3 regions of the Blautia liquoris genome follow, and region 1 is predicted to be linked to each of the others. Evidence: predicted binding sites of a transcription regulator. Region 1 holds the regulator's gene; each other region holds the start of a gene.

Evidence for each region. Region 1 encodes Rex, which represses fermentation and respiration genes when NADH is low (regulators of the CRP and FNR family bind a similar motif). Its sites were predicted from a motif close to ATTGTTAANTANTTAACAAT; they were not measured.
Region 2: INP51_RS07885 (L-lactate dehydrogenase) is a predicted target of Rex. The motif match lies at 5,576-5,595, and genes of this name have one in related genera.
Region 3: adhE (bifunctional acetaldehyde-CoA/alcohol dehydrogenase) is a predicted target of Rex. The motif match lies at 5,011-5,030, and genes of this name have one in related genera.

Annotation. Positions count from the first base shown of each region.
Region 1 is NZ_CP063304.1:1,490,874-1,501,431, forward strand. Features, by position in the region: gene aspS (aspartate--tRNA(Asn) ligase) at 1-560, shown strand, start outside; gene gatC (Asp-tRNA(Asn)/Glu-tRNA(Gln) amidotransferase subunit GatC) at 590-883, shown strand; gene gatA (Asp-tRNA(Asn)/Glu-tRNA(Gln) amidotransferase subunit GatA) at 896-2,338, shown strand; gene gatB (Asp-tRNA(Asn)/Glu-tRNA(Gln) amidotransferase subunit GatB) at 2,335-3,765, shown strand; gene INP51_RS06815 (S8 family peptidase) at 3,883-4,710, shown strand; gene INP51_RS06820 (NADP-dependent isocitrate dehydrogenase) at 4,829-6,037, shown strand; gene abc-f (ribosomal protection-like ABC-F family protein) at 6,107-8,035, opposite strand; gene INP51_RS06830 (redox-sensing transcriptional repressor Rex) at 8,278-8,934, shown strand; gene INP51_RS06835 (NAD(P)H-hydrate dehydratase) at 8,981-10,498, shown strand.
Region 2 is NZ_CP063304.1:1,706,837-1,717,394, reverse strand. Features, by position in the region: gene INP51_RS07910 (PucR family transcriptional regulator) at 1-1,370, opposite strand, end outside; gene INP51_RS07905 (methyltetrahydrofolate cobalamin methyltransferase) at 1,619-2,422, shown strand; gene INP51_RS07900 (corrinoid protein) at 2,508-3,143, shown strand; gene INP51_RS07895 (ASKHA domain-containing protein) at 3,235-4,827, shown strand; gene INP51_RS07890 (cobalamin B12-binding domain-containing protein) at 4,877-5,521, shown strand; gene INP51_RS07885 (L-lactate dehydrogenase) at 5,622-6,572, shown strand; gene pckA (phosphoenolpyruvate carboxykinase (ATP)) at 6,767-8,350, shown strand; gene INP51_RS07875 (transporter substrate-binding domain-containing protein) at 8,526-9,341, shown strand; gene INP51_RS07870 (amino acid ABC transporter permease) at 9,355-10,053, shown strand; gene INP51_RS07865 (amino acid ABC transporter ATP-binding protein) at 10,043-10,558, shown strand, end outside.
Region 3 is NZ_CP063304.1:1,917,776-1,928,333, reverse strand. Features, by position in the region: gene INP51_RS08795 (PTS sugar transporter subunit IIA) at 1-278, shown strand, start outside; gene INP51_RS08790 (PTS lactose/cellobiose transporter subunit IIA) at 377-709, shown strand; gene INP51_RS08785 (PTS sugar transporter subunit IIB) at 713-1,024, shown strand; gene INP51_RS08780 (tyrosine-protein phosphatase) at 1,026-1,823, shown strand; gene INP51_RS08775 (PTS sugar transporter subunit IIC) at 1,828-3,111, shown strand; gene ascB (6-phospho-beta-glucosidase) at 3,135-4,607, shown strand; gene INP51_RS08765 (HPr family phosphocarrier protein) at 4,653-4,925, shown strand; gene adhE (bifunctional acetaldehyde-CoA/alcohol dehydrogenase) at 5,103-7,727, shown strand; gene INP51_RS08755 (GntR family transcriptional regulator) at 7,919-8,290, shown strand; gene INP51_RS08750 (ABC transporter ATP-binding protein) at 8,287-8,985, shown strand; gene INP51_RS08745 (hypothetical protein) at 8,979-9,785, shown strand.

The DNA.
Region 1 (10,558 bases):
ACATGGTAAACTTGCTCGACAAAGATTATAAAAAAGAGTTAGATCTTCTTGACATTAAACTTCCAAAAGTTGATGAAATTCCATATGTGACATTTACGAACGCAAAAGAACTGGTATCTGAAAAATATCATCGGAAAATTAAAAACCCCTACGATCTGGAACCCGAGGAAGAATTGCTGATCGGACAGTACTTTAAAGAAGAGGACAATGCTGATTTTGTTTTTGTCACGCACTATCCATCAAAGAAACGTCCGTTTTACGCTATGGACGATCCGAAAGATCCGACTTTCACTTTGAGTTTTGATCTTCTCTTTCATGGAATGGAGATCACAACCGGCGGTCAGCGCATTCACGATTATTGCGAATTGTGCCAAAAGATGAAAGCGAGAAAAATTGAAGTAGATGGGATGCAGAAGTACCTGGATGTCTTTCGGTACGGTATGCCTCCACACGGCGGTCTTGGAATTGGACTTGAACGCCTTACCATGCAGCTTATCGGTGATGATAATGTCCGCGAAACGACGCTTTTCCCTCGCGATCAGGGGAGACTTGTTCCGTAATCTAAGTAAAAAAGTAGGAGAATATGACAATGGCTGAAAAAATAACAGATGAAATGATTAATTATGTATCTATTCTTGCCAAACTGGACCTGGATGGAGATGAGAGAAATAAGGCAAAGGAAGAGATGCAAAAAATGCTGAATTATGTCGACAAGTTGAAAGAACTTGACACGGATGGGATTGAACCAATGTCTCATATCTTGCCGGTTGACAATGTGTTTCGTGAAGACGTGGTGACAAATGATGATGACCGGGACAACATGCTTGCAAATGCTCCTAAGAAAAAAGACGGCCAGTATCTGGTTCCCAAGACGGTAGAATAGGAGGTGAAAAAGATGGATCTTGGAAAAATTACAGCTGTTCAGCTGTCAAAAATGATACAGTCCGGTGAGATTACGGCAGTGGAGGCTGCTCAAGTGTCACTGAAAGAAATACAACAAAAGGAAAAAGATCTGAATGCATTTATCACAGTGGATGAAGAAAAGGTTTTAAATACAGCCAGGGAAGTACAAAAAGGGATAGAAAATGGAGAGCTTACAGGATCGCTGGCCGGAGTTCCGGTTGCAGTGAAAGACAATATATGTACAAAAGGAATCAAGACGACCTGTGCCTCTAAGATGCTTTCTGATTTTACACCTCCTTATGATGCATGGGTAGTGGACAGGCTAAAAAAAGCCGGCGCGGTGATCATCGGAAAGACAAATATGGATGAATTTGCCATGGGAAGTACGACTGAGACCTCAGCATACGGCATGACTCGAAATCCTATAAATCCTGAGTATGTACCAGGTGGATCATCAGGAGGATCCTGCGCGGCAGTGAAGGCCGGTGAGGTCAGTATTGCATTGGGTTCGGATACCGGCGGCTCTATACGGCAGCCGAGTGCTTTTTGCGGGGTTACAGGATTAAAACCGACTTATGGAACAGTTTCTCGCTATGGTCTGATTGCCTACGCGTCCTCATTAGACCAGATTGGACCGATTGCGAAGGACGTGGGTGACTGTGCGGCACTATTATCTGTCATTGCCTCGCATGACCTTAGAGATTCCACTTCGGTGAATTTAAAAGATTATGATTTCACTTCTGCTCTTTGTCAGGATATTCACGGATTGAGGATAGGGATTCCCATAGATTATTTCAAAGAAGGTTTAGATTTCGAAGTGAGAGAGAGCATTCTGGAAGCGACAAAAGTATTAAAGGAAAATGGTGCAATTGTGGAGTCTTTTGAGCTGGGAATGACAGAATACGCCATACCGGCCTACTACATGATAGCCTCTGCCGAGGCCAGCTCGAATCTGGAACGCTTTGATGGTGTAAAATATGGATACAGGGCGCTAGAATACGAAGGCCTTCACGATATGTATAAGAAAAGTCGTACACAGGGATTTGGAAGTGAAGTCAAACATCGTATCATGCTGGGAAGTTTTATATTAAGCTCGGGGTACTACGATGCTTACTATATCAAGGCATTAAAAGCAAAAAATATGATCAAACAATCCTTTGACTATGCATTTCAAAAATACGACGTTTTGTTGACACCCGTATCTCCCGGGACTCCTCCGAAACTTGGAACATCTTTAAGAGATCCTCTTAAGATGTATTTGGATGATATTTATACGGTTTCGGTGAACCTGGCCGGGCTGCCTGCCATATCTTTGCCTTGCGGCCTGAACCAAGAAGGGCTTCCGATTGGGATGCAGCTAATTGGCAATTGTTTTTCAGAGAAGACACTGCTTGGTGCTGCTTATAGCTTTGAAAAGGGGGTATCATGCAGATGACAAAACAATATGAAACAGTAATTGGACTGGAAGTCCATGTAGAACTTGCCACAGAAACAAAGATTTTCTGTGGGTGTTCGACGGAATTTGGAGGCGAACCAAATACACATACCTGCCCGGTATGTACTGGAATGCCGGGGACTCTTCCGGTTTTAAACAGACAGGTGGTGGAATATGCTATGGCCGTTGGACTAGCTTCTAACTGCGGGATTAATCAGTATTGTAAGTTTGACCGCAAGAATTATTTTTATCCGGACAATCCACAAAACTACCAGATCTCTCAACTATATGTTCCAATCTGTCATGATGGATTTATAGAGATCCTGACTTTGGGCGGGAATAAGAAGATTCGGATTCATGAGATTCATATGGAGGAGGATGCCGGAAAACTGATTCATGATGAATGGGAAGATTGCTCGCTTGTTGATTATAACAGAAGCGGAGTCCCTCTGATTGAAATTGTGTCGGAAGCGGACATGAGAGATGCGGATGAGGTTGTGGCTTATCTGGAGAAGCTTCGTTTGATTTTGCAATATCTGGGCGTCTCTGACTGCAAGCTGCAGGAGGGATCCATGCGTGCAGATGTGAACTTGTCAGTTCGAGAATGTGGGAGCCGACAGATGGGAACGCGAACAGAGATGAAGAATCTGAATTCCTTTAAGGCTATCCGGCATGCAATTGAGGGTGAACGCAGACGTCAGATTGAATTAATTGAATCAGGGGAACTGGTGATACAGGAGACGCGCCGATGGGACGATAACAAAGAGTATTCCTATGCCATGCGGTCCAAAGAAGATGCCCGGGATTATCGGTATTTCCCCGATCCGGATCTTCCTCCGATTCGAATCAGTGATGAATGGATGGAACGGGTGAAAAGATCTTTGCCGGAGCTTCAGCCTGAGAAACAAAAACGTTATGAAACAGAGTATGGACTGCCAACGTATGACGCTCAGATTCTGACCGGTTCACGCCAACTGGCTGATCTCTTTGAAGCCACTACTGCAATCTGCAAAAAGCCTAAAAAGGTTTCAAACTGGCTGATGGGAGAGACATTACGGCTCTTAAAAGTGTATGAATATGAGCCGGATGATTTGTCATTTTCACCGGAGAACCTCGCAAAGCTGGTTCGGCTTTCCGATGAAGGTGCAGTGAGCAATACAGTTGCGAAAGAGGTCTTCGAAAAGATTTTTCTGGAGAACGTAGATCCAGAGTGTTATGTGGAGGAACATGGTCTTAAGACCGTAAAAGATACACAATTACTGACAGCGGTGGTTCACAAAGTTATTAAAGAGAATCCAAATCCTGTAGAAGAATATAAAGCCGGAAAAGAAAAAATTCTGGGATTTCTTGTCGGGCAGGTCATGAAAGAAATGAAGGGAAAGGCGAATCCTTCCGAGGCAAAAGAACTGATCAAAAAAACAATATGATAAGATTGTGAGAGCTCGAAGAGCGTAACAATCTGTGTATCATTACATTCTTTCGCCTGATTGCGTCAGATCTCTTCCTGGCATATAGTATAAGGAAGATAAGTATGAGGCGGATAGATGGAAGATGATTTGACAGGAAAGGGGATTGGCATTGCCTTTCTCGATACGGGTATTTTCCCTCATATAGATTTTGACGATCGAATTCTGATTTTCAGGGATTTTGTTAATCATATAGATGTACCTTATGATAACAATGGACACGGCACTCACACAGCAGGAATAGCGGCTGGAAATGGAAATTGTTCCTATGGGAGATACCGGGGTGTGGCACCGGGAGCTAATATTATTTCTCTAAAAGTCCTGGATCAGTATGGGAATGGGGATAAGGATCTAGTTCTGGAAGCACTCAACTGGGTACTTGTATATTATAAGAAGTATGGGATACGAATCGTCAACATATCTGTTGGTACGACAGAAAAAGATTATCATATTCACAAAAAGCTTATTGATGCGGTCGAACGAGTGTGGGATGCCGGTCTTATAGTGGTTGCAGCTGCCGGCAATATGGGGCCAAAACCGGGAAGCGTGACGGCACCGGGAAGCAGCAGGAAGGTGATCACCGTGGGTTCTTCGGATATGATCACTTCTGCTCTGCCAATCTCAGGAAGGGGTCCCACGAGGGAGTGTATCAGCAAACCGGATATTGTTGCTCCTGGGGATTCGGTGGTCAGCTGTGCGATCAGACAGGGGAGATACACTGCCAAAAGCGGAACTTCGATGTCCACGCCTAAGGTATCAGGCGGGATAGCTCTCCTGCTCGAGAAATATCCATGGCTTACCAATCTTGAAGTCAAGGCCCGACTGCTTGATACTGCAAAAGATCTGGGACTTCCACATAACCTGCAGGGACGGGGATTATTTCAGCTGGATGAATTTCTTACTTGAGAAGAAATAGAAAATACTTTATACTGTAATTATTGCAGGATTGGAAAGCACGAAGTGCAATGTAATTCAGGAGCATCACTACTGATAACCGATGATTAAGTTTTATCAAGGAGACATTATGAAAAAAATAAGCATGCAGACACCCCTGGTTGAAATGGATGGAGATGAGATGACACGCATCTTATGGCAGATGATCAAAGATGAATTGCTGTTACCATTTATTGATTTGAATACAGAATATTATGATCTGAGTCTGGTTCACCGCAACGAAACTGATGACCAGGTGACCATAGACAGTGCAAATGCGGCAAAGAAATACAAAGTAGCGGTAAAATGTGCAACTATCACTCCTAATGCCGACCGTATGAAAGAATATGACTTGAAAAAGATGTGGAAAAGTCCGAACGGAACCATCCGTGCAATGCTGGATGGCACAGTATTTCGCTCTCCAATCGTGGTAAAAGGAATACAGCCTTGCGTTAAAAACTGGAAGAAACCGATCACAATTGCAAGGCATGCTTATGGAGATGTTTATAAAAATGCTGAGATGGTGATACCTGGACCGGGAAAGGTAGAATTACTCTATGTACCGGAAGATGGAGAGGAGCAGACACTTCTGATTCACGATTTTAAGTCCGCCGGTGTTGTACAGGGACAGCATAACCTAGATTGTTCGATTTCAAGCTTTGCAAAAAGTTGTTTTGAGTATGCGCTTGATACGAAGCAGGATCTATGGTTCTCAACGAAAGATACAATTTCGAAAAAATATGATCACAGATTTAAGGATGTTTTTGCTGATTTATATGAAAATGAATATATGGATAAGTTTAAAAAAGCCGGGATTACTTATTTCTATACGCTGATTGATGACGCTGTAGCACGTATTATGAAATCTGAGGGCGGATTTATCTGGGCATGCAAGAATTATGACGGCGATGTGATGAGTGATATGGTGTCCTCTGCTTTCGGCTCTCTTGCCATGATGACATCCGTTCTTGTCTCTCCCGATGGCTGCTATGAATATGAAGCGGCTCATGGAACCGTGCAGCGGCATTATTACAGACATCTGAAAGGAGAGGAGACTTCCACGAACTCTGTGGCTACGATCTTTGCATGGAGCGGAGCACTTAAAAAACGCGGAGAACTGGATGGGAATCGTGAAATGGTGGAATTCGCCGATCGTTTGGAAAAGGCTACACTTGCCACAATTGAGGGCGGAAGAATGACAAAGGACCTGGCTTTGATAACCACGATAAAAGGACCTGAAATCTTAAACAGCCGGGATTTTATCCTCGCTATACGAGAGATGTTAGAATCAAGGATTTAATAACTAGGTGTTTCATTCAGATATGAGAAGAAAAACAAAGGCTTCTTATGAGGCCATTGTTTCTTCTCTTTATATTGTCTCCTTTTTTTCAGAAAGCTTTTCCCATCTGTCATAAAGTTTTTCCAGCTCTTTTGCAATCATGTCTTTTTCTTTCGAAAGTTCAATGCAGCGTGTCACATTCGTTGAGACTTCAGGACGACTCATCTCTTTGTCCAGTTTGTCATTTTTTATTTCCAGCTCTTCAACTTGTGATTCGCATTTTTTAATTTCATTTTCTAATTTTCTCTGCTCTGCCTGTTCCTGTTTTTGCTTTTTCCAGTCTGTTTTTGAGTCGGCTGCTGTTGAAGATGCTGTAGTTTCATCCTCTGATTTTGGGGCATATGCTTTTGTAAGCAGCTCTCTTTTTTCTCGATAATAATCATAATTTCCAATGTAGTTTACAAGTTGTCCATTTGTAAGTTCTATAATTCTTGTGGCTGTCTGGTTGATAAAATAGCGGTCATGGGAAACATACAAAACTGTTCCGGTATAGTTTGACAGAGCATTTTCCAGGATCTCTTTTGATACAATATCCAGATGATTTGTGGGCTCATCGAGGATCAGAAAATTTGCCTTTGAAAGCATCAGTTTGGCGAGGGAAACCCTCCCGCGCTCGCCGCCGCTCAAACTTTTGATCGGTTTGAATACATCTTCACCGGTGAATAAAAATGCCGCCAGGACATTTCTGATCATTGTATTGTTCAGATCCGGATAGGTGTCGGAAATTTCCTCGAATACGGTCTTTTCCATATGAAGAACATGATGTTCCTGATCGTAATATCCAATCTGTACCTTGCTTCCAAGTGCGAATTTTCCTTCGTCAGGCAAAACAATCTGGTTTAATATTTTAAGAATGGTTGTTTTCCCGGTTCCGTTGTTTCCAATCAGAGCAACGCGCTCCTGACGTTTAATATCGAAATTTATGTCAGAGAATAATCTCTCACAGCCAAAACTTTTTGAAAGATGTTCGACATGCAGAACATCATTTCCGCTGGTGATTTGAGGAGTAAGCTCAATGTGCATATCATCCCGGACTTGTGAGGGTTTATCCAGACGATCGATCTTGTCAAGCATTTTCTCACGGCTTTCGGCCCGTTTAATTGATTTTTCACGGTTGAATGATTTTAACTTTTCGATTACCTCCTCCTGGTGTTTTATTTCCTGCTGCTGGTTCAGATAGGCATTCATAGCAGCATGCCGGATGAGGGCCTTTTTTTCACTGTATGAATGATAATTTCCTTCAAAGCTTAACACTTTTCCACCGTCAATTTCTATTACCTTTGTCACAACACGATCGAGAAAATAGCGGTCATGTGAGACAATCAGCACTGCTCCTGGATAATTGATCAGATAAGTTTCAAGCCAGTTGATCGAGGCCATGTCAAGATGATTCGTTGGCTCATCCAGTAGAATGATATCCGGTTTTGTGATCAATAGTTTTCCAAGAGCAACCCTGGTTTTCTGACCGCCGGAAAGTGTGGATACCAGCTTTGTAAATTCCGATTCTTCGAATCCCAGACCTTTTAAAACACCGGTTACTTCACTTCGATAGGCGTAACCATTGTGCATTTCAAAAGACTGATTTAGACGGGTATAATCTGCCATCAGTTTCTCCAGCTTCCTTTGTGAAGCATTCTTCATCTGCGTCTCAAGAGAGCGGATCTTAGCTTCCATCTCGATGAGGTTTTGCCTGGCACTCAATACCTCTTCGTAGATGGAGCGGGCACCCTTGATATCCTGATGCTGAGAAAGGTATCCGATTGATGTGTCTTTTGCCAGTACGACCTCACCTTCATCGGCTGACATATCGCGCATGATAATCTTTAACATGGTTGACTTGCCGGCTCCATTAATTCCAATCAATGCAGCCTTCTCATGGGCCTCTATATGAAAAGAGGCATTCTTTAATACCTCAGTAGTTCCAAAACTTTTGCTTATATTTTGACATGATAAAATCATTTGAAAATCTCCTTAGTATCCTTTGTACCTGCATATAGTTCTCTGCCAAGAGTCATCAGACTGCTTATAAGTATAACTCATAACTGAGCACTTAGGCAAGGATATTGCCATTTTCCTTTGACAAAGTTATACCATACCACTATAATTAATAATAGCAATTTATGGATGAACTCGGCTATGACAGGCTGATTATAGAAGTTTTATGGAGTTTTTGAGAATATATCCATTTGGAGGGAAAATAGTTGGATGAGAAATTGATTTCAAAAGCTGTGATTCGAAGGCTTCCGCGATATTACCGTTATCTGGGGGACTTACTGGATGATGGGGTAGAACGGATATCTTCGGGTGAACTCAGCAATCGGATGAAGGTAACTGCTTCACAGATCAGACAGGATCTGAATAATTTTGGCGGTTTTGGCCAGCAGGGGTACGGATACAATGTAAGATATTTATATGCTGAAATTGGTAAGATTCTCGGTTTAAATCATACACATAATATGATTATTGTGGGAGCAGGTAATCTGGGACAGGCACTTGCTAATTATAAGTCTTTTGAGAACAGTGGATTTAAAACAGTGGCGTTGTTTGATGTGAATCCGGCCGTCAAAGGCAAAAAGGTTCGAGATATTGAGATTCATATGATGAATGAACTTTCAGAATTTATTCCGGATCATCATGTTGAAATAGCTGCACTGACGCTGCCGAAATCAGAGGCAGTTTCGGTTGCTGAGAAACTGGTTGACTATGGTGTGAAGGCGATTTGGAATTTTGCCCATACAGATCTCAATCTGCTTTTGCCGGAGGATGTTGTAGTTGAAAATGTTCATCTTGCCGAAAGCTTAATGAGATTGTCATATAATCTCACGACCAAAAAGGATTCTAAGGTAGAAGAGAAGTAGGACAAACCTGCATTCGGTACCATACGGACGGTAAAAGGAGAGAGGTATGAAGAAGATAGTAACTGGAGAACAGATGAAAAAGTTGGATCAGTATACGATAAATTCCATGAAGGTACCTTCTTCTGTCCTTATGGAACGAGCGGGCCTTGCGGTTTCTGAGGCGGTTACGTGCAAAAGGTTTTCTGCTGATCGTATTCTGGTTGTCTGTGGGTGCGGAAATAATGGCGGTGATGGCGTTTGTGCTGCCCGGATTCTTCATCTGAAAGGATACAAGGTATCAGTCTTTGTAGCCGGGGATCCCAAAAAATTTAGCGAGGGGATGAGGGAACAGGTAGAAATTGCCAGAAATTATCGGATTAATTTTGTCAAAAATCCTGACTACGCGGAATATACTGTTATCGTGGATGCTGTGTTCGGTGTAGGTCTTTCACGTCCGGTCACAGGGCGGATGAGAGTGATCCTGGGTCAGATCAATGAAAGCCATGTGCCGGTCGTGGCTGTTGATATTCCCTCCGGCCTGAACAGCGATACCGGCACAGTTATGGGTATCGCTGTTCAGGCAGATGTAACAGTGACGATGGCTTATGCAAAGCCGGGGTTATTTCTTCGAGATGGACAAACCCATAGTGGCCATGTGATGGTTGCTGATATCGGTATCTATGATACAAGGCTAAAAAATCAGGATGAAGATAATTTCTGCTTTTTTCGAACAGATAAAGAGGATCTTGGCAGTCTTTTTATAAGACAGGAAAATGGTAATAAGGGAACTTTTGGCAAAGTATTATTAATTGCAGGATCAAAAAATATGGCGGGAGCAGCGCTTCTTTCAGGTGAAGCCTGCATGAGGGCCGGAGCCGGGATGCTTAAATTTTATACGACAAATGAGATCAGGGAGAGTATCTTGTCTAATCTTCCGGAAGCAATGCTGTCTGTTTTTGACACAAAAGAGCCGCTGAGTGAACAGCTGGAAAAGGATATGGAGTGGGCGGACGTAATTGGGATTGGTCCGGGGATATCTACAGAACCATATGCCGGACAGATTCTGGAATATGTATTGAAAAATAAGGGAAATAAACCATGTGTGATAGATGCTGATGCTTTAAATCTGCTCAGCCTACATATGAGCCTGCTTAAATCTGCGGCTCCCCCGTGTATTGTTACCCCTCACATAGGAGAATTTTCCAGACTTACGGGGATGTCTGTATCAGAGCTGTGCTCGGATATTCCAAAAGCAGTTCGGGAATTTGTTCAGGAGTATGGTGTCGTCTGCGTTTGTAAGGATGCAAGGACACTTACTATACTTCCGAATGGATGTGCTTATATTAATACTTCCGGGAATTCAGCACTGGCAACAGCAGGAAGCGGAGATGTACTGACAGGAATAATATTGGGCATTCTCGCGGGCAGTGACAATCATGCAGATATTCGTGTTATTCCACTGGCGGTTTATCTCCATGGAATATTGGGAGAAGCAGCATCGTTTAGACGTTCAAAGGCGGGAGTTATTGCTTCGGATCTGATCGAAGAGCTTACGATACAAAATAAAAAGTTAGAGAATCAATAAATTTGAATACACCCGAATTTTTTGGAAATACTTGAAATAAGCTACATAAAATCGGAGTGT
Region 2 (10,558 bases), 220 kb from region 1:
TTCATATGATTTTTCAGATAAACTTCCATGGTTTTGCAGTAATCCGATTTATGAATGATATCATACCGTTTTAAGGCAAATATTTTTCCGGAACAGGCATAGGGCACAGGCATACTCCCTGTTGCGTTCTCTAGGAGCCAGAGCAGGGATAGTTTTTCAAATTTATGAATCCAGTGATAAGGCTGGTGGCGTGTACCAATATCGAGTGCAATCCGTGATTGCATACAACAGTAGTACAAATCATAAGTGCCGTGGAATGTATTGCTGATTCCGGCCTTTAAAAAACTATCTCTTAAAAATTCAATGCAGGAGGTGACAAGTTCTTCTTCGCTTTTTCCAAATCGAGTCAGGTTTACAAAAACAATAATGTCCTCTTCTTTTTGAAAGGCACAAGATCCTTTTATAATATCCTCAAAATGATGACAGATGTATTTTGCGGTAAGATTTTGACGGTCCAATGCAGCCGTCTTCAGGCTGAAGCAACAGTAGTCATGAGTTGAAAGCCAGCCATATTCTGAGAAACGATTGCCAAGAAGCGTCAGATCTGTGATTTTGTTGTCGATTACATCTCGAAGCAGATGCTCCAGTGAATATCCGGCGTGACCATTATCGGGTTCAATTCTGGAGAGACACAGACCGATGTAATAACTTAAGTGTTCCAAAAGCGGAGCCATATCCGTGTCAATCTTTTGAAGTTCTTCGGCAACAACCAGGCGGTAGGAAAAAATTTTATGTTCAAACAAATTGATACATAGTTCTCTGGATCCCGTGAGATATTCAGGCAGAAAAAAAGGCTCTGTGTTGTATTTCGCCTGATTATAAAGAGGGTCTAGTTTACAGGTTGTCATATTTTCAAAGTTGGCGGAAGGATCAACCAAGTGTGAAAGGCTGGAATTCTCATCAATGACAGAGGAATGTGCCAGCATGAAATAATCAGATGCCCGAAGAATCAAGGGATTATTAAAGATACTAAAACTGGCGTCTAAAAGAGCCGAAAGAGGCTCCGATAGTTTCATCATTTCATGAAGCGACTCATCCCAGTCATCGTAATGGTCAAATATGGATTGCAAGAAATTACATAATTCAAATACATCTGTTGTCTCTGGAAGTTCCAACACATTGGATGAAGCGTATGTTGGAAACGCATTTCCACCGGAAACATGGAGAATAAAATTATCGGTCATGCTTTTGGATTCGAAGAGACTTTGGATATCATTTTTACAGATCAGGATGTGTCCAGTCAGATGTTCCTGGGTTGTTTCACAGATATAGGGGCGTCCAAGAGAAAGCTCTGTCTTTGAACTTATGGGTATTGTAATATTATAATGTCTGCAGAGTTCCTTGCAGATAATACGTTCACTTAGTTTCATGGACTTAATCCTCCTTATGTTTGTTTGGCGTAAGGTTTTTGCACCTTTGATGATACCGCGGATTGCTTCGGACGAGTGCTCATGCAATTCCATCATACATAGTGTATGAAGGATTAGCACGAATGTCAATACTTATGCGGATATGATACAAAATAAATATCTGATACAATCTTAATTGTAAAGTAAACTTAAGAACAGTCATTTAACTAAGGATTATGGAGGCTGTCATAAAAGAGGAGGTAACTCAATTGATAATCATTGGTGAAAAAATCAATGGATCAATTCCAGTTGTAGCGGAGGCGATTGCAAAAAGAGACTCAGAGTTTATAAAGGAAAGAGCCAGAATACAGGAAGCAGCGAATGCAACATTTATTGACTGCTGTGCATCTGTTCCTGAGGAAGTGGAAGCCGACACATTGAGATGGATGATTGATTGTATCCAGGAGGTTACAGATCTGCCAATCAGTGTGGATAGCCCAAGCCCTGCTGTTCTTACTGAGGTTTTCCCATATTGTAAACGTCCTGGACTTATCAATTCGGTATCCATGGAAGGTGGGAAAATTGATAAGATATTTCCGCTGATTGCAGATACAGACTGGGAAGTAATTGCCCTTTGCAGTGATGATTCCGGAATTCCAAAGACAGCGGAAGACCGTCTGAGGGTCTTTGGCAACATTATGGATAAGGCGAAAGAGTATGGCATCAAACCATCCAGAATACATATTGATCCACTTGTTGAGATGTTATGTACTTCTGAGAACGGTATAGAGACGAACGAAAAGGTTATCAGTACCGTCAGAGAACAATATCCTGACGTTCATATTACTGCAGCGGTGAGTAATATATCTTTTAATCTGCCAAAACGTAAATATATTAACCTGGGATTCACAGTGCTGGCCATGAAAGCGGGACTGGACAGTGCTATTCTTGATCCTACCAACAGAGATCTGCTTGGAGTGATTTATGCAACGGAGGCATTACTCGGGGAAGATGATTACTGTATGGAATATATCGGTGCATACCGAGATGGTTTGTTTGACAAAGCAAAGTAAAGTTAGATCGGATATTGTGATATTTCGATGCCTGGCGGAAACAGCATAGAAATAAATAAATGAATGAAAAGCGGAGGAAAGTAAAATGTCAAAAATTGATGAAGTAGCTGAATTAGTGGAAAAAGGAAAATCGAAGAAAATTGAAGCAGCGGTACAGGCTGCCCTCGATGATGGATGTGATCCTGTTGAGATTCTGAACAAAGGTATGATTGATGCCATGGGTATCGTCGGAGAAAAGTTTAAAAACAACGAAATATTTGTTCCGGAAATGTTGGTTGCTGCAAAGGCAATGAAAAAAGGTGTCGAGGTTCTGAAACCACACCTTGCAAGTGATGCGACTGGAGCTATGGGAAAACTGATCATCGCAACAGTAGCCGGGGATCTGCATGATATTGGAAAAAATCTTGTGGCTATGATGCTTGAAAGTGCTGGATTTGAAGTGATTGATCTCGGTGTCGATGTTCCGGCAGATAAAATTATAGCTGCAGTGAATGAGAATCCCGATACAAAGATTGTAGCCCTTTCTGCACTGCTTACCACCACCATGCCAGCTATGCGTGATACGGTTTCGGCATTATCAGCACAGGATTTCCGCAAGAATATCAAGATCATGGTTGGCGGAGCCCCTATCACAGAGGCATTTGCCACAGAGATTGGCGCAGATGGCTATTCAGAAGATGCTGCTTCGGCTGCCACACTTGCAAAATCACTTGTAGCTTAATCAATGTTATCGACGGGCTGCTGCATGTTTTTCATGCGGCAGCTTTTTGTAAATTATAAAAGGAATTTACTGGAAAGGTCTGGTTTTAAGAGTGGGAAGTTATAAAATAAGATTTTTGCCAGCTGATAAGACTATTTTGGCAGAGGAAGGCACAACGATTCTTGAAGCAGAACAGAATGCGGGATTAAAACCCGACGCCCCCTGCGGTGGTCGTGGAATCTGTGGAAAATGTAATGTCACAATATTGCAGAATAAAGATAGGATAGTAGTTCGCGCATGCCAGACTCGGATTCAACATGATATGGTTCTTGAAACCAGCGACGGGCTGGCAGATAAAGAAAAAATTCTTACAAACGGTGAGTATCGGACGGTACCAGTTCTACCCGCAGTAAAAGATGCTGACCAAGGCTATCTGATGGCATTCGATATAGGAACAACGACAATAGCCGGATATTTACTTTCCGGAAAAGACGGACGGCAGTGCAGTGTTGTCAGTATGATGAATCCGCAGTTTCAGTTTGGCGCAGATGTAATAGCGAGGGCTAATTACGTGCTGGAACATGACGGAAAGAGGATGCAGGAAGTTGTACAGGAGGCTTTGAACAAATTGATTGAAGAGGCCTGTAGGATTTCTAAAATTACTCCGACAGATATCCGGCTGGTTTCCATAGCAGGAAATACATGTATGCATCATCTCTTTCTTGGCCTCTCTCCAAAAAGTCTGGTGACAGCACCCTATGTTCCTGAGGTTAAAGATGGGATGATTATGAATTCCTCAGATTTGAATATTCATATACATCCTGACGGCAAGATAATGTTACTTCCAAATATTGCCGGATTTGTGGGGGCGGATACGTCTGCGTGTATGTTGGCTGTAAATTTCAAAGAATTGGTTCCGAGGACACTTATGATTGATATTGGCACCAATGGCGAATTGGTTCTTGGAAACAAGGATCGAATTGTGACATGTTCCACTGCGGCCGGTCCAGCATTTGAAGGTGCCAGAATTGCCTGCGGTATGCGCGGGACAAAGGGAGCTGTCAGCCATGTATATGAAAAAGATCTTAAGATGCATATGGAAATGATAGATTCAAAATTAGCCGTAGGAATCTGTGGCTCAGGATTGATTGATATTATTGCCTTTCTGATACAGTATGGTTTTATTGACAGCAGCGGTGCCTTTCTAAAACCGGAAGTTCTTAAGACAGCGACTGCGAAGAATGAGATCTGGAGACTTCAAAAGAGAGAAAATATGTCGATTTTTCTCCTGCAGGAGGAAGATAAAATAAAAGGTTTGAAAGAAATCTATATCACGCAGAAAGATATTCGTGAAGTTCAGCTTGCAAAAGGTGCAATTGCCGCCGGCATAAAGATGCTGTGCAAAAAACTCGAAATTAAGATAGAACAAATTGATCAGGTACTGCTTGCAGGAGCATTTGGCAACTACATGAATACAGACAGTGCCTGTGTCATAGGATTAATTCCCTATGAGTTAAAAGATAAGATCAGGGGAATTGGAAATGCTGCAGGTGAAGGGGCAAAATTGGCTGCTGTAAATGGAAATCTTTTTCAGGAGATCTGTGATCTGGTAAAAAGAGCAGAGGCGATTGAGTTGGCGGTGGAACCAGAGTTTCAGGATTTGTTCATCGATGAATTAGAATTTGCCAGAGCTTTAGAAACATGATAAACTATTCCTATATCTGTACAAAGGAGATATTTGGGATATGGGGATTATGGATAACATACGAAACGCAGTAGAAGAGGGAAAGCCTGGAATTGTAACAAGGCTGCTCTCAAAGGCTATAGATTCGGGCATCAATCCGCAGATAATTCTTAAAGAAGCCCTGCTTCCGGCAATGCGAAAAATGGGACAGGAATACAAGGAAGAAGACAGTGATGTGGCCCGGATACTGGCAGCTGCCCGTGCGATGAAAAAAGGTATGGATTTTCTTGAACCCTATCTGGATGGAAGCTACTTTGGCACTCTCGGAAAAGTAATCTTAGGGACCGCAGGGGGTGATCTGCACGACCTTGGCAAGAATCTGGTTGCGATCATGTTTCGCAGTGTAGGATTTGAAGTTATAGATCTCGGAGTTGATGTTTCGGCCATGCGGTTTATAAAAGCAGTCAAGGAACATCCGGACGTGAATATCGTCTGTGTGTCCTCACTTTTGACAACTTCTATGCCGGAGATGAAACATATTGTACATGAACTAAATGAACTACATAGTCGGAAAAACTTTAAAGTTATGGTTGGCGGAGGTCCCGTAACAGAAGCGTTTGCAAAAAAAATCGGAGCAGACGGATATACGGACAATGCCGCCTCTGCCGCACAGATTGCCAGAAAATTTATTGAAAATGAGAAAGAAAATAAGTGAATTTTTGCATTTTCTCTTGACATTGGGTGATCTGTGGGGTAGTATAAAAAAGAAATAGTTAAAATATTATCAATGTTTCAAAAGAAAGGGGCTTACTATCATGGGTAGTAAAATTACAGTTATTGGTGCCGGAAGTGTCGGTGCCACAATAGCATATACGCTTTCACAGGAAACTTATGTTTCTCAACTGGTTTTGATCGATATTAATAAAGAAAAAGTTGACGGCGAGGCCATGGACATTGCTCAGGGAACTGCATTTCGCGATCCTATTTCTGTTATTTCCGGAAATTATGCAGATGCTAAGGACTCAGATATTGTAATCATCACATCCGGAGTTCCGAGAAAAGCTGGTCAGTCGAGAATCGAGCTCGCCCAGACGAACGTCAATATTATTAAAAGCATTTCTAAAGAAATCGTACAGGCTGCACCTCATGCAAAGTACATCATTGTTGCCAATCCCGTTGATATCATGACATACGCATTTTTAAAGGTTTCCGGTCTTCCTGAAAATCAGGTATTTGGATCTGGAACTATTTTGGACACAGCAAGACTTCGGTATATACTATCTGACAAATTTAATATTGCTCAGAAGAATATACATGCATATGTTTTTGGAGAACATGGAGATTCTTCTTTTATCCCATGGTCTTGTGCAAATATTTCAGGTGTTCCATTTGAACAGTACACAAGGGCCGCCAGCAATATTGGAAAAGAATTTAAAGATTTTACACACGAAGAGATGGAGAACTATGTCCATGTGTCCGGAGGCGAAATTATTAAAAGAAAAGGTGCTACATTCTATGGGGTAGCAATGTCTGTTGTCAGTCTTTGTGCAATGGTCACTTCTTCTTCTGATTCTATAACGACTGTAACTTCCATGATGCATGGAGAATATGGTGTAACAGGCCTGTGCACAAGTACTTTGACACTGGTTGGCCCTAAAGGTGCACAAGGAAAGCTCGAAGTGGAGCTTAGCAACGAAGAAATTGCAAAATTCCAGGACAGCTCTGACCGTTTAAGGGCAGTTGTCAGGGAATTAGATTTGAAATAGTCAATGAAATTGGAAACTTTTTGTGACGGAATAGTATGATTTATTACAATCTTTTATTTTACCTATTGGAAAAAAAGCTAAAATAGTGTATACTATAGCTGTCATATGGAAAATTCAAGTTGATACTTCCATTTTGCAAGTTGCTACGGTTAAACTTGCAAAAGGACAAAATAAAATACCAGGAGGTTTGTGAAATGGAAACATACGGAATTGAAAAACTGGGTATTATTAACCCAAAAGCAGTTTATCGCAATCTGACACCTGCGCAGCTTACCGAAGCTGCTGTAATTAGAGGTGAGGGTAAATTATCGAATACCGGAGCATTGGTTATTAAAACCGGAAAATACACCGGCCGTTCACCAAAAGATAAATTCATCGTAGATACACCTGCTGTTCATGATGAGATAGCATGGGGAAACGTCAATGTTCCCATTGAGAAAGACAAATTCGATTCCATTAAAGCAAAAGTTGTTGCTTATCTTCAGAATCGAGAGATCTTCCTGTTTGATGGTATGGCCGGAGCTGATCCTGTATGCACCAGAAAGTTTCGAATTGTAAATGAGCTTGCAAGTCAAAATCTTTTCATCCATGATCTTCTAATTCGTCCGACCAAAGAACAGTTGGCCGATTATGGCGAACCTGATTTCACCATTATTGCCGCGCCTGGGTTCAAATGCATACCTGAAGTCGACGGCGTCCATTCAGAGGCTGCGATTCTTGTTGATTATGAACAAAAAATGGTTGTTATTTGCGGAACTCAGTACTCAGGAGAGATTAAGAAATCCGTTTTCTCCGTCATGAACTTCCTGATGCCGAGAGAAGGGGTACTGCCCATGCATTGCTCTGCCAATATGGATCCCGAGACGAAAGAGACAGCTGTGTTCTTCGGCCTGTCCGGGACAGGAAAGACAACCTTGTCGGCAGATCCGAATCGTAAACTGATTGGTGATGATGAACACGGCTGGTCTGACAGAGGGGTTTTTAACTTCGAGGGCGGATGCTATGCAAAGTGTATCGATTTGACCGAGGAGAATGAGCCGGAGATTTATCATTCAATCAAATTTGGAAGTCTTGTAGAAAATGTTGTTATGGATGATGAGACTCGTGAGTTTGATTTTGCAGATGGTTCACTGACAGAGAATACACGGGTCGGATATCCAATCGAGTATATTGATAATGCTCAGATTCCCGGAGTCGGAGGAATCCCGAAGGTGGTTATTTTCCTTACTGCTGATGCGTTTGGTGTTCTTCCCCCAATCTCAAGACTGGATGAGAATGCCGCAATGTATCACTTTGTGACAGGATTCACTTCAAAGCTTGCCGGAACAGAACGAGGCATCACAGAACCGCAGCCCACATTCTCGACGCTGTTTGGAGAACCTTTTATGCCGATGAATCCTTCGGTTTATGCCAATATGCTTGGTGAGAGAATTAAAAAATACAACACTAAGGTATATCTTGTTAATACAGGATGGACCGGAGGCCCTTACGGAGTCGGAAACAGAATGAAACTGAAATATACTCGTGCTATGGTAACCGCAGCACTGAGCGGCGCATTTAATGACGTGGAGTACAAACATGACAAAATCTTTAATGTTGATATTCCACAAACATGCCCGGAAGTTCCAAGTGAGATTATGAATCCTCGTGATACTTGGGAAGACAAATCTGCTTATGATGAGCAGGCAAAGAAACTTGCCGGGATGTTCCAGGACAACTTTGCTAAGAAGTATCCGGATATGCCAAAGAATATTGCAGATGCAGGACCAAAAGCCTGATCTGTTTTACCTTACCAAAAGGCTGAGTTGGATTCATTTCCTTCTCGGCCTTTTGGTTTATTTATTTAACCCTTGTTTTTTTTATTAAAGGCTGTTATAATATTCTCGTGCATAATTATTCACACAATCATGCATATAATGTATAAATATAATAAATGTCAGGATGGAGGATATTATGAAAAATAAAAAGAAACTTACTGCGTTAGCTCTTACAGTGGCTTGTCTTATGTCTCTTGGAGCCTGCGGAAACAGCATACCCGATAATTCCGTGAACAGTATCAAAGACCTGGAATCCGGAAATAAAAAAATCGGCGTTCAGACGGGTACAACAGGAGATACGATTTCAACTTCCGATTATGAGAAGAAAGGTCTGGCAAAAGTTGAGCGATATAACAAGGGAGCTGATGCAGTTCAGTCGCTGAAACAAGGTAAGATTGACTGTGTGATCATCGATACGGAGCCGGCAAAAGTATTCGTTGAAAAAAACAAAGATCTAAAGGTACTGGATGAACCATTTGCAAACGAAGATTACGCGATTGAAATTGATAAATCTAATGGAAAGTTAAAAGAAGAGATCAATGCGGCACTTGCAGAATTAAAAGAGGATGGCACCCTTGATAAGATCAAAAAGAACTATGTGGGAACTGACAGTGAGATAGGAAAAACCCCCTATACATCCCCTGAAAATGTCGATACATCCAAAGGTACATTGATTATGGCTACCAATGCCGAGTTTCCGCCGTATGAATATCATGAAGATAATAAAATAACAGGAATCGACGTAGATATGGCGCAGGCTGTTGCGGACAAAATCGGAAGAAAACTTAAAATTGAAGATATGGATTTCGATTCCGTCACACCTGCTGTCACTTCCGGAAAGGCTGATATTGGGGTTGCCGGTATTTCAGTTACAAAAGACCGTCTGAAAAATGTCGATTTCACGGATAGCTATGCAACCTCAAAGCAAGTTATTATTGTAAGGGGAAAATAATTGGAGATTGAAAATGAGTGTTAAAGAGATGTTTTACACAGACTTTATAGAAGATCAACGTTATAAATATCTGCTTTCAGGACTTGGCAATACTCTTGTCATAACCTTATTTGCAGTTTTGATTGGTATTGTGATAGGTTTTATCGTTGCTGTCGTAAGATCTTCTCATGAGAAACAGGATCACCCTGGCGTGATCTTGAACATTCTCAATGTCATTGCAAAGGTTTATCTGACGGTAATCCGTGGAACCCCTACGGTTGTGCAGCTTCTGATCAGCTATTTCCTGATTTTTACATCGCCGAATGCATCAAAGCTTATGGTTGCAATTTTGACTTTTGGTATTAATTCTGGTGCTTATGTGGCAGAAGTTGTCCGTTCTGGAATCATGTCTGTGAATGAGGGACAGATGGAGGCGGGCAGATCACTGGGTCTGTCTTACACAAAGACAATGCGATTTATCATTATGCCTCAGGCATTTAAGAATGTTTTACCTGCTCTTGCCAATGAATTTATTACCTTATTAAAAGAGACATCTGTCTGTGGATATATTGGAATGATGGATCTTACGAAAGGAGGAGATATCATTCGCAGTGCAACGTACGATGCATTTTTGCCTCTGATCTCTGTTGCGCTTATCTATCTCGTACTTGTTTGTGGCTTAAGTGCTCTTGTCGGTAAACTGGAAAGGAGGCTGCGTACCAGTGAACGTTAATGAAGATGACCTGATTCAGGTCAGAAATCTGAGAAAGAAATTTGGAAAGAATCTGGTTTTGGACGGCATCACAACCGATATTCACAAAGGAGAAGTTGTTGTAATTATCGGCCCTTCCGGTTCTGGAAAATCAACATTTTTAAGATCCATGAACCTTTTGGAGAAACCTACCAGTGGGCAGATATTGTTTGAAGGGGTGGATATCACCGATCCCAAGATTAATATCGATCTTCATCGTCAAAAGATGGGGATGGTTTTCCAGCAGTTTAATCTTTTCCCTCATATGACTGTCAGGAAGAACATCACTCTTTCCCCGGTACAGACAGGAAAACTTTCTCAGGAAGAGGCTGACAAGAAGGCACTGGATCTCTTAAACAGAATCGGTCTGCCGGACAAAGCAGACGCATATCCGGATATGCTCTCAGGAGGCCAGAAACAGCGTATTGCCATTGCACGTGCAATGGCAATGGAACCGGCTGTGATGCTTTTTGATGAACCTACTTCA
Region 3 (10,558 bases), 430 kb from region 1:
ATGGTCCTACAGATTTTGGGGATTTGATTGCAATACCACATCCAAATCGAGGGATGACAAAACATACAAGCGTTTATGTCTCAATCCTGGAAAAACCAATTCCCTGGGAACATCATAATGTCCAGATTGTCTTTTTGACCTTGATCGGAACAGAAGAGGATAAGAAATTACCCAACTTTTATGAAGTCTTCCTAGATTTTGTTTTAGACAAAGAGGATATCGAATGCCTGTTGGAGGCACGAAGTTATAAGAAATTAATAGAATTGTTAGAGAGATAATGCCACATTCAATTCCTGCCAGATTGAATGTGGCATTTTTCTGGCTGGAGATCATCCGAATTTTCTGATAACGTGTATGTTACAAGGAGGAGAGAGACATGGATTTAGAAGAACAGATTATGAACATGATTGCCGATGGCGGAGAAGCCAAGAGCAGAGCCATGGAAGCAATCCAGGCGGCAAAGCGTACACAATTTGAGGCTGCAGAGGAAAAGATGAGAGAATGTGAAGAAGCTTTAACGCGGGCGCATCAGATTCAGACAGAACTTTTAACCAGCGAAGCAGCCGAGCCGGAGACCGTTACCGTATCACTTCTTATGGTTCATGCGCAGGATCATCTTATGAATGCCATCACTACCAGCGATCTGGCCATGGAATTCATTGAAATGTATAAAAAGATGAATACAATTTTATCGGGAAAGGAGAAATAAAGGATGATTTATATTACGTTGGTTTGTGCAGGAGGAATGTCTACGAGTATTCTGGCAAAGAAGATGGAGAAGGAGGCGAAGAGCCAGGGAAAAGAAGTGAAGGTAACAGCCATGTCTGAATCTGCCTTTAAAACTTACAAGGAACCGACCGATGTTCTGCTTTTAGGACCCCAGGTCGGATACATTCTGGAACGAATGAAAAAAGACTATGAACCGAAAGGAATCAAGGTACAGGTGATCGATCGGATGGCCTATGGTCAGATTAATGGAAAAGCAGTTCTGGAGAGTGCACTTGCTCTGTTAAAGGAATCCTGATATGAAAACAGAGAGACAGGTAGTACTGGAAGGCGCATATAATTTCCGTGATATCGGAGGGTATCGAACCATAGATGGAAAAAAGGTTAAAAAAGGTCTTTTATACCGTTCCGATGAATTGTGTTACTGTACACAAAAGGATGTACATACGCTGGAACAGTTAGGTCTAAAAAGTATTATTGATTATCGCGGGGATCGAGAATGGAAGGAAAAGGAAGATGTTCACATAGAAAATGTGACGATCTATCATCTGGATCCGAAAGCAGACACGGCTGCCATGGCATCGGCCGGTCTTGCAGATCTGAAAGAACAAGGATATGGGGAATTGACAGCTGATGCTGCAAGAAAGCTGATGGTGGAACAGAATCGTCAGTTTGTCTTGACAGAGAGCAGCAAATGTGTTTATGGGAAGATGTTTGAACTTATTCTGGATCAAAAAAATCTGCCGCTGGTACAGCACTGCCGCGGCGGAAAAGACAGGACAGGTTATGGAGTGGCTTTGATTCTACTTCTGTTGGGTGTTGATCAGGATACGGTATTGCAAGATTATATGGACACAAATGTGTGTAAGTATGAAAAAAATCAGAAAAGTCTGCAAGCGGTGTCCGAGATGCCAAACAGGGAGGATTTTGTTCAGGCGCTGCGTTACTTAAAGGAGGCAAGCGAAGAATTCCTTTTGACGGCACTGGATGAAATAAAAAAACGTTATGGTACGGTTTCGGAATATGCCATGCAGGAACTGGGTATGACAAAGGAAAAGCAAAAAACACTAAAAGATATGTTCTTGGAGGAAGGATAAGGAAATGGAAAATAAAAAAGTAATGGACAAGGTGGTAGGGCTTGCCGAAAAATTTCAGAGCAATCGAATTGTCCGCGCGATTTCCGGCGGTATGACAGGTGTTATGGCGATCATGCTCATCAGCAGCTTCGCAACACTCATCGGGGCAATTAACTTTTGGGGAATTGGAACATTTTTTGAAAATACTGGCATTAAAAGTATTCTCAACCAGATCGTAGATATGACAAATGGTATTATTGCAATCTATATTGCTTTTGTTGTGGCTTACAAGATGGGTGAGATCTATGAATCTGATGCTCTGAACTGCGGGATTGTCGGACTGATGTCTTTCCTTATCCTGACTCCCCTGGTCGAGATATCGGAAGGAAGCATGGGGATTGGTCTGTCGGATGTGGGCTCTGGCGGTGTATTTGTGGCAATGATATCATCCGTGGTATTCGGACGTCTGTATATTTTTCTCATGGATAAAAAAATTACAATTAAAATGCCAGATGTAGTTCCACCTGTTGTCGGAAATGCATTTGCATCCATTATACCGGGAGCTGCAGCTGCTCTTGGAAGCGGTATTGTATATGAAATTATGGCTAACACAGAATATGACAGCTTGTCAAATTTTATCTATGCAATCTTGCAGAAACCGCTCACAGCTTTGGGATCAAATATTATAGCGGCGATGTTCATTGTAGCAGTAATTGAATTTTTCTGGTTTTTTGGAATCCACGGCGTTATGGTTGTCATGCCGATTCTAATGGCTATCTTTTACGGACCGCAGGTTGCCAATATGGAGGCGTATAATGCCGGAAAGGCTCTTCCTTATCTGTTTACTTATGGTTTTATCTTAAACAATCGTGGTGCAAGAAGTTTTGCTGTTGCGCTGCATTGTATATTCAATTGTAAATCTGAGCAGTTAAAAGCAGTGGGGAAAGCGGGATTAGTTCCTTCTTTGTTCGGAATTTCTGAGCCCATTAAGTTCGGTATTCCTCAGGTTATGAATATCCGAATGCTTCTTCCGCTGATACTGACACCGGCAGTCTCTGTATTTAGTGCATGGCTGCTGACAGTTATAGGATTTTTGCCATACCATAATGGCGTTACACTTCCACTTGGATTTCCCATTATTGTAAACGGATTTTTTATGAACGGCTGGCAGGGAATCGTGGCACAGTTGGTACAGGTGGTTCTTTGCTATATCATCTATATTCCGTTTATGAGATGGGAAGACAAGGCTCATGTGGCGGAAGAAGAAGAAAATAGAAGAATGATGGAAAGCGAAGCAGTTACAGAATAAGAAACTGGGAGGTTTAGAAGTTGATGAAGAAAACAAAGACATTTCCTAATAATTTTTTCTGGGGCGGAGCAACCGCGGCAAACCAGTGTGAAGGTGGATGGAAGGAGGGAGGCAAGGGTCCTTCTGTATCGGATCATTATACGGCAGGAAGCCGACAGGTTCCCCGTAAGTTTACCCGAGAGATTGATCCAAATCAGAGCTATCCCAGTCATGAGGCAATCGACATGTATCATCATTATAAAGAAGACATTGTCCTATTTGCTGAGATGGGATTCAAGATGTATCGTCTCTCGATTGCGTGGAGCCGCATATTTCCCAGGGGAGATGAGAGTGCACCGAATGCAGAGGGAATTGAATTTTATCGAGATATATTTTTAGAGTGTAAGAAATACAAGATAGAACCCCTTGTGACCATACAGCATTTTGACATGCCGTATCATCTCTGTGAAAAATACAATGGTTTTGCAGATCGAAGAGTGGTTGATTATTATCTCAATTACTGTCGGACAATATTTACAGAATATAAAGGTCTGGTGAGATACTGGCTGACATTTAATGAAATCAATGCCTTAAGCCATAGTTTTGGAGAAACACTAGGGGGCGGAATTTTGCCAAAAGAAGATGCCGATATGGGCAATCCATTTGCAAACAGCAAGACAGAATCTCCTGAAGTGGCCAGCCGACGCTTTACAGCGCTGCACCATGAGTTTTTGGCAAGTGCGAAAGCAGTGAAGCTGGCACATGAAATTGATGAAAATAATCGCGTGGGCTGTATGATAGCGGGAACGTGTGTCTATCCATATACCTGTAATCCGGATGACATGCTTGCCAGCCAGCAGCGGATGAATATGGGAAACTGGTTTTGCAGTGATGTGCAGGTTCGCGGCGCCTATCCACATTATGCTAAACGCTACTTTCAGGAACACAATATTCAGGTGACGAAGGAGCCGGGCGACGATGAGATACTAAAAGCCGGATGTGTAGATTTCTACTCTTTCAGTTATTATTCCAGTGCCTGTGCCAGTGCAGATCCTGAGATGAAAAAGACGGCGGGCAATATGATGGGAGATGCAGTTTCGAATCCTTATCTCAAGGCGAGCGATTGGGGCTGGATGATTGACCCCAAGGGACTGCGTTATTTCCTGAATGAAGTGTATGCCCGATACGAAGTTCCGATTATGGTGGTGGAAAACGGACTCGGTGCCGCTGATACGTTGGAGCCGGATGGGAGTATTCATGATGATTATCGGATCGATTACTTGAGATGGCATGTAGAGCAAATGGCGGAGGCCATCGAAGATGGGGTAGATCTCATCGGATATACGCCGTGGGGCTGTATTGATCTTGTCAGTGCAAGCACAGGTGAGATGATGAAACGTTATGGGTTTATCTATGTAGATAAAGACGATGAGGGAAACGGCACTTTAGAGAGGATTCGAAAAGACTCTTTCTACTGGTATCAAGAGCTGATTTCCAGCAACGGCGAGAGTGTCTGACATCAGCTGCAAGAAACACAAAACTTAGCAGAAAGGTAGCAAATCATGATAAAAAAGCAATTGAAAGTGATCAATAAAACAGGTCTTCATGCACGTCCTGCCTCTGAACTTGTGCTAAAAGCCAAGAAATTTGAAAGCAAAGTGACAATTCGTAATCTGGATCAGGATAAAGAGGCAGTGAATGCGAAATCAGTCGTGCGAATCATGGCAGAAGGATTGAAGCAGGGAACAAGAATTGAGATAGCTGCAGACGGTTCTGATGAAGAAAATGCAGTCGAAGAATTATGTGCACTGGTAGAAAGTGGATTTGGTGAATAAAGGTGATTTGAAAAAAGGGGCCATCCCCTTTTTTTCTATCTTCAAACACGAGTAATAACTAAAAAACTAACTATGTTAAAAATATAACGTTAATATATTGACAAACAATGCAGCATGTTGTAAACTATACGAGTAAGTTATTAATGTAAAAAGATTTGAATAACAGGAGGCACTAAGATGGCTAATAAGGATAAGACAGTTGTACCTGATATCGTGAACAGTACAGAAACCCTCAGCATTAAGATACAGGCGATGCGCCAGGCTCAGAAGATATTTGCTGCCTATACGCAGGAGCAGGTAGATAAAATCTTCTTTGAAGCGGCTATGGCAGCGAACAAACAGCGCATCCCTCTTGCAAAACTGGCAGTGGAAGAGACACAAAGAGGTGTTGTGGAAGATAAGGTAATTAAGAACCATTATGCAGCGGAGTATATATATAATGCGTACAGACATACAAAGACCTGTGGTGTTATTGAAGAAGATCCGGCATATGGAATTAAGAAGATTGCAGAACCTCTTGGCCTGATTGCAGCAGTTATCCCCACCACAAACCCTACTTCAACAGCAATTTTTAAAACTTTGATTAGTTTAAAGACGAGAAATGCGATCATTATCAGTCCTCATCCGGCCGCAAAAAGATGTACGATCGAGGCTGCGAGGGTGGTACTTGAGGCGGCGGTAAAAGCAGGGGCTCCCGAAGGAATCATTGGTTGGATAGATGAACCCTCTCTCGAACTTACAACACAGGTAATGCGAGAGTCAGATATTATTCTGGCGACAGGCGGACCGGGGATGGTGAAATCTGCGTATTCATCGGGAAAACCGGCACTGGGAGTAGGATCGGGCAACACACCAGTCATCATAGATGACACAGCAGATATCAAGATGGCTGTCAGCTCAATTATTCATTCTAAGACATTCGATAACGGTATGATTTGTGCCTCCGAGCAATCTGTAACAGTTCTTGAAGATATATATGATGAAGTCAAAAAGGAATTTGCTTATCGTGGATGCTATTTTTTGAAAAAGAAAGGTGAGCTTGATAAGGTGCGAAAGACGATAATGATCAACGGTGCACTGAATTCAAAGATTCCGGGAATGTCGGCGTGTGCGATTGCAAAAATGGCGGGTATAGATGTTCCGGAGGATACAAAGATTCTGATCGGTGAAGTGGAGTCTGTAGAACCTTCCGAAGAATTCGCCCATGAAAAGTTATCTCCAGTTCTTGCGATGTATAAAGCAAAAACATTTGATGAAGCCCTTGAAAAGGCCGAGAGGCTCGTAGCCGATGGCGGTTATGGACACACATCCTCTCTCTTCGTACACCCAAGTCAGAAAGAAAAGATAGCAATGCATGCAAAGAGAATGAAGACAGGGCGTGTATTAGTGAACACACCTTCTTCTCAGGGAGGTATTGGTGATCTCTACAACTTTAAAATGACCCCTTCTCTTACACTTGGCTGTGGTTCCTGGGGCGGAAATTCCGTGTCAGAGAACGTAGGGGTAAAACATCTGCTGAATATTAAGACGGTTGCAGAGAGGAGAGAGAATATGCTTTGGTTTCGGACACCTCAAAAAGTTTACTTTAAAAAAGGCTGTATGCCGACTGCGCTGGATGAACTTGGCACAGTGATGCATAAAAAGAAGGCTTTTATTATCACAGATTCCTTCCTGTACAAGAACGGGTATGTAGACGCTGTTGAGGAAAAGCTGGATGAGATGGGAATTCAGCATTCATGCTTTTTTGAAGTTGCACCCGATCCGACTCTCCAATGCGCAAGAAAAGGAGCAGAGATGATCTCTGCTTTTGAACCGGACACGATCATTGCTATGGGCGGCGGTTCGGCGATGGATGCAGGGAAGATTATGTGGCTTATGTATGAGCATCCGGAAGTGAATTTTGAAGATCTGGCCATGGATTTTATGGATATTCGAAAAAGGGTATTCACCTTCCCTAAGATGGGAGAAAAGGCATATTTTGTAGCAATTCCCACCTCTTCGGGAACCGGCTCTGAGGTGACACCGTTTGCTATCATTACAGATGCAGATACAGGTGTAAAGTGGCCTCTGACAGACTATGAACTCCTCCCGAATATGGCAATTGTAGATGTTGACAACATGATGTCACAGCCTAAGGGACTGACCAGTGCTTCCGGTATTGATGTCATGACCCACGCAATCGAGTCCTATGTATCAATTATGGCTACGGACTTTACGCAGCCATTGTCAATGAAAGCCGTAAAAACCGTATTCGATTATCTCCCCTCTGCCTATGAGAACGGAGCAGATGATCCGATTGCCCGGGAAAAGATGGCTGATGCATCTTGTATAGCGGGGATGGCATTCGCGAATGCATTCCTGGGAGTCAACCACTCCATGGCACACAAACTGGGCGCTTTCCATCATCTTCCCCATGGTATTGCCAATGCGGTTCTTCTCACGGAGGTCATGCGATATAACGCAGCTGAAGCACCGGCGAAGATGGGAACTTTTTCCCAGTACCCTTATCCGGATACCCTGGCAAGATATGCCGAGTTGGGACGATTTGCAGGGTGTACCGGCAAAGATGATCAGGAAGTGTTTGAAGAATTCATAGCAAAGCTGGAAAAGCTGAAAGAACAGATTGGAATCAAAAAGTCTATCAGGGAGTATGGTGTCGATGAGAACTATTTTCTTGATACCTTAGACGACATGGTTGAACAGGCATTTAACGATCAGTGTACAGGAGCTAATCCCAGATATCCATTATTAAAAGAGATAAAAGAGATTTATCTGAGATGCTATTATGGGAATCAAAAATAAAGCACTGCTGAAAATAACGTTGTAATTGAAAAGCAGGGATATCGCTGGAACGCTATCCTTGCTTTTTTAATGTGCCATTTAAAAAAAATAAAAAAACATCTTGACAAAATGTATTTCCTATCGTATTATTGTACTATACAAATAATACAACAATACAATAATACAAGAATTAAAATTAAGGAGGCAAGAGAATGGCATGGGACTTAGATTCAGGAAGACCAATTTATACACAATTAGTCGAGAGAATTGAACTTACGATTGTATCCGGTTATTACAAACCGGGTGATAAATTACCATCTGTACGGGAGCTGGCTGTAGAAGCCGGAGTAAATCCTAATACGATGCAAAAGGCTATGTCGGAACTTGAGAGAGAAGGACTTCTCTTTACGGAGAGAACCAGTGGAAGATTTGTAACGGAGGACTCGGGAATGATTGACAAGACGAGAGAAGAACTGGCGTCGGTCCAGATTCGGGAGTTTATGGAAAAGATGATTCAGATGGGGTTTGGAAAAGAGGAGATTCTCAGCCTGCTCCATAAAAATCTGAAGGAGGAGAGAGTATGAGTACAATATTAGAGTGCAGGGGACTGACAAAAAAATATGGAAAAAAGCAGGCCTTGAAATCTGTGGATCTGGATTTGGAATCCGGTAGGATTATCGGTTTGCTTGGTCCGAACGGCAGTGGAAAGACCACCTTAATTAAACTGATTAACGGCCTTCTCTCACCGTCTGAGGGTGCATTGCTCATCGCTGGAAATGAACCTGGGCTTAAGACGAAAGAGATTGTCTCTTATCTTCCGGAGCGTACCTATCTGAATGAAAATCAGAGGGTTTCCGATGTCATGAATTTCTTTGAGGACTTCTATTCAGATTATGACAGAAGCCGTTCTAAGGATATGCTGGAACGATTGGCGATTGATCCGACAGCAAGAATTAAGACCTTGTCAAAAGGGACAAGGGAAAAGGTACAGCTGATATTAGTGATGAGCAGAAGAGCAAAGCTGTATTGTCTGGATGAGCCAATTGCAGGTGTTGATCCGGCGGCCAGAGATTATATCTTAGATACCATTATCAATAATTATGATGAAAATGCAACGATACTTATCTCTACTCACCTGATATCGGATGTGGAAAACATTTTAGATGAAGTGATTTTCATAAAGGATGGACAGATCCGTATGCAGACAGCAGTCGATGACATTCGTGTCAAACAGGGAAAATCAGTGGATGCACTGTTCAGGGAGGTATTCAGATGTTAAAGAAATTATTTAAATATGAGTGGAAAGAAATATCCAAAAGTTTAATTATTCTGCATGGAATTGTTCTTCTTTTTGCAGTTCTCACAAGAATATCCTTTGCAGTAAGCGGCGGTCTGAATGAAAATTCTACCATAGCAGGGTTGTTTTTCTTCTTAAGCATTATGGTAATTGGAACAGCAGCTATATTCACTGTCGTTTTTATCGGATATCGTTTCTATAAAGATGTGTTTACAGATCAGGGATACCTGACAAACACACTGCCTGTTACACCGCAGCAGATTATCATTTCGAAGGGACTTACAGGGATTCTCTGGATGGTTCTTGATATTATTGTTGTGATCGCAGCTATTTTTATCATAATGGCAGACAAGGAGACATTCAGCAATCTGTCACAACTTATGAAGGAGGTCATCGGGTATCTGTTTCATGGCAGATCTCTTTTGACGGGATGTTTAATTGTAGCCACAATTGTTCTGACCCCATTCGTAAGCGTCCTTAAGATGTATGTTTCTGTATCCATAGGCAGTTTGCTTTCCGGACATAAGCTATTGGGTTCGGTTGGGGTATATGCCGGAATCTACGTTGTTGAACAGATTATTATGATCATAACAATCGCAGTCACCGGTAATTCATTCATATCCTCAAGTCTTGAATCAGAAAATGCCTGGGAAATGCAGGTAACCGGAGTACAGATAGCGAATACAACGATGATTATAAATCTGATTATATCACTGATTATTTTCATCGCGGGCTTTTTCGTGACAAAATATATTATGACAAAGAAATTGAATCTTCAGTAATTCAACAAATCAGCGAAAGAATTACTTCGTGTTTTCGCAGTGCGGCATATTCTGAAATCAGAACAACCTGTCTTTTGTTACATAAGACAGGTTGTTCGTTACCTATACAAAGGAATCTGGCGTAGATCTGTTATACTGAATTATAATTTATACTTGTCGGGACATAGCTCAAATGGCAGAGCGGCAGAGCAGTTCTCCAACGTAGTAATGACTAATGTATAAAAAGTTTCACTCGAGATCTTGTACAATGTTTCATAGATCTGTATGTTTTCCATATATGCGATGCGCGATAGCTGCAGGTTCGAATCCTGCTGTCCCGGTTAATCAGATAAAAAGTGCAGGAAAGCATGTGATATACTTTCTTGCACTTTTTGTTTTTCGGTACATGAAATATGTTGTTCAGTACATATATAGTCAATCATCCCTTGAATTCTGCTATACTCATTTTTGCATTATTATTATTTCGGGACATAGCTCAATGGCAGAGTGATTCAGGCATAGTTGTACCAGGCTTATAAGAATATTAGATTTGCAAATTGTTTTTATATTTCTCCAGTTCTGTATGTTTTGCCTTTTAAGCATGTGTATGATTGTGCTGCAGGTTCAACCCCTGCTGTCCCGGTTCATTCCCTTATCATGATTAATTTTTTCCCTTTCTTCAGTTATTGTCAGCATGTAAGGGAATGAACATACGAAGGTTTCCGCACCCCAATGTGGAACCTTCTTCTGTCGGACAACATGAGAGAACCAAATAAGATGAGACAAAATTGACA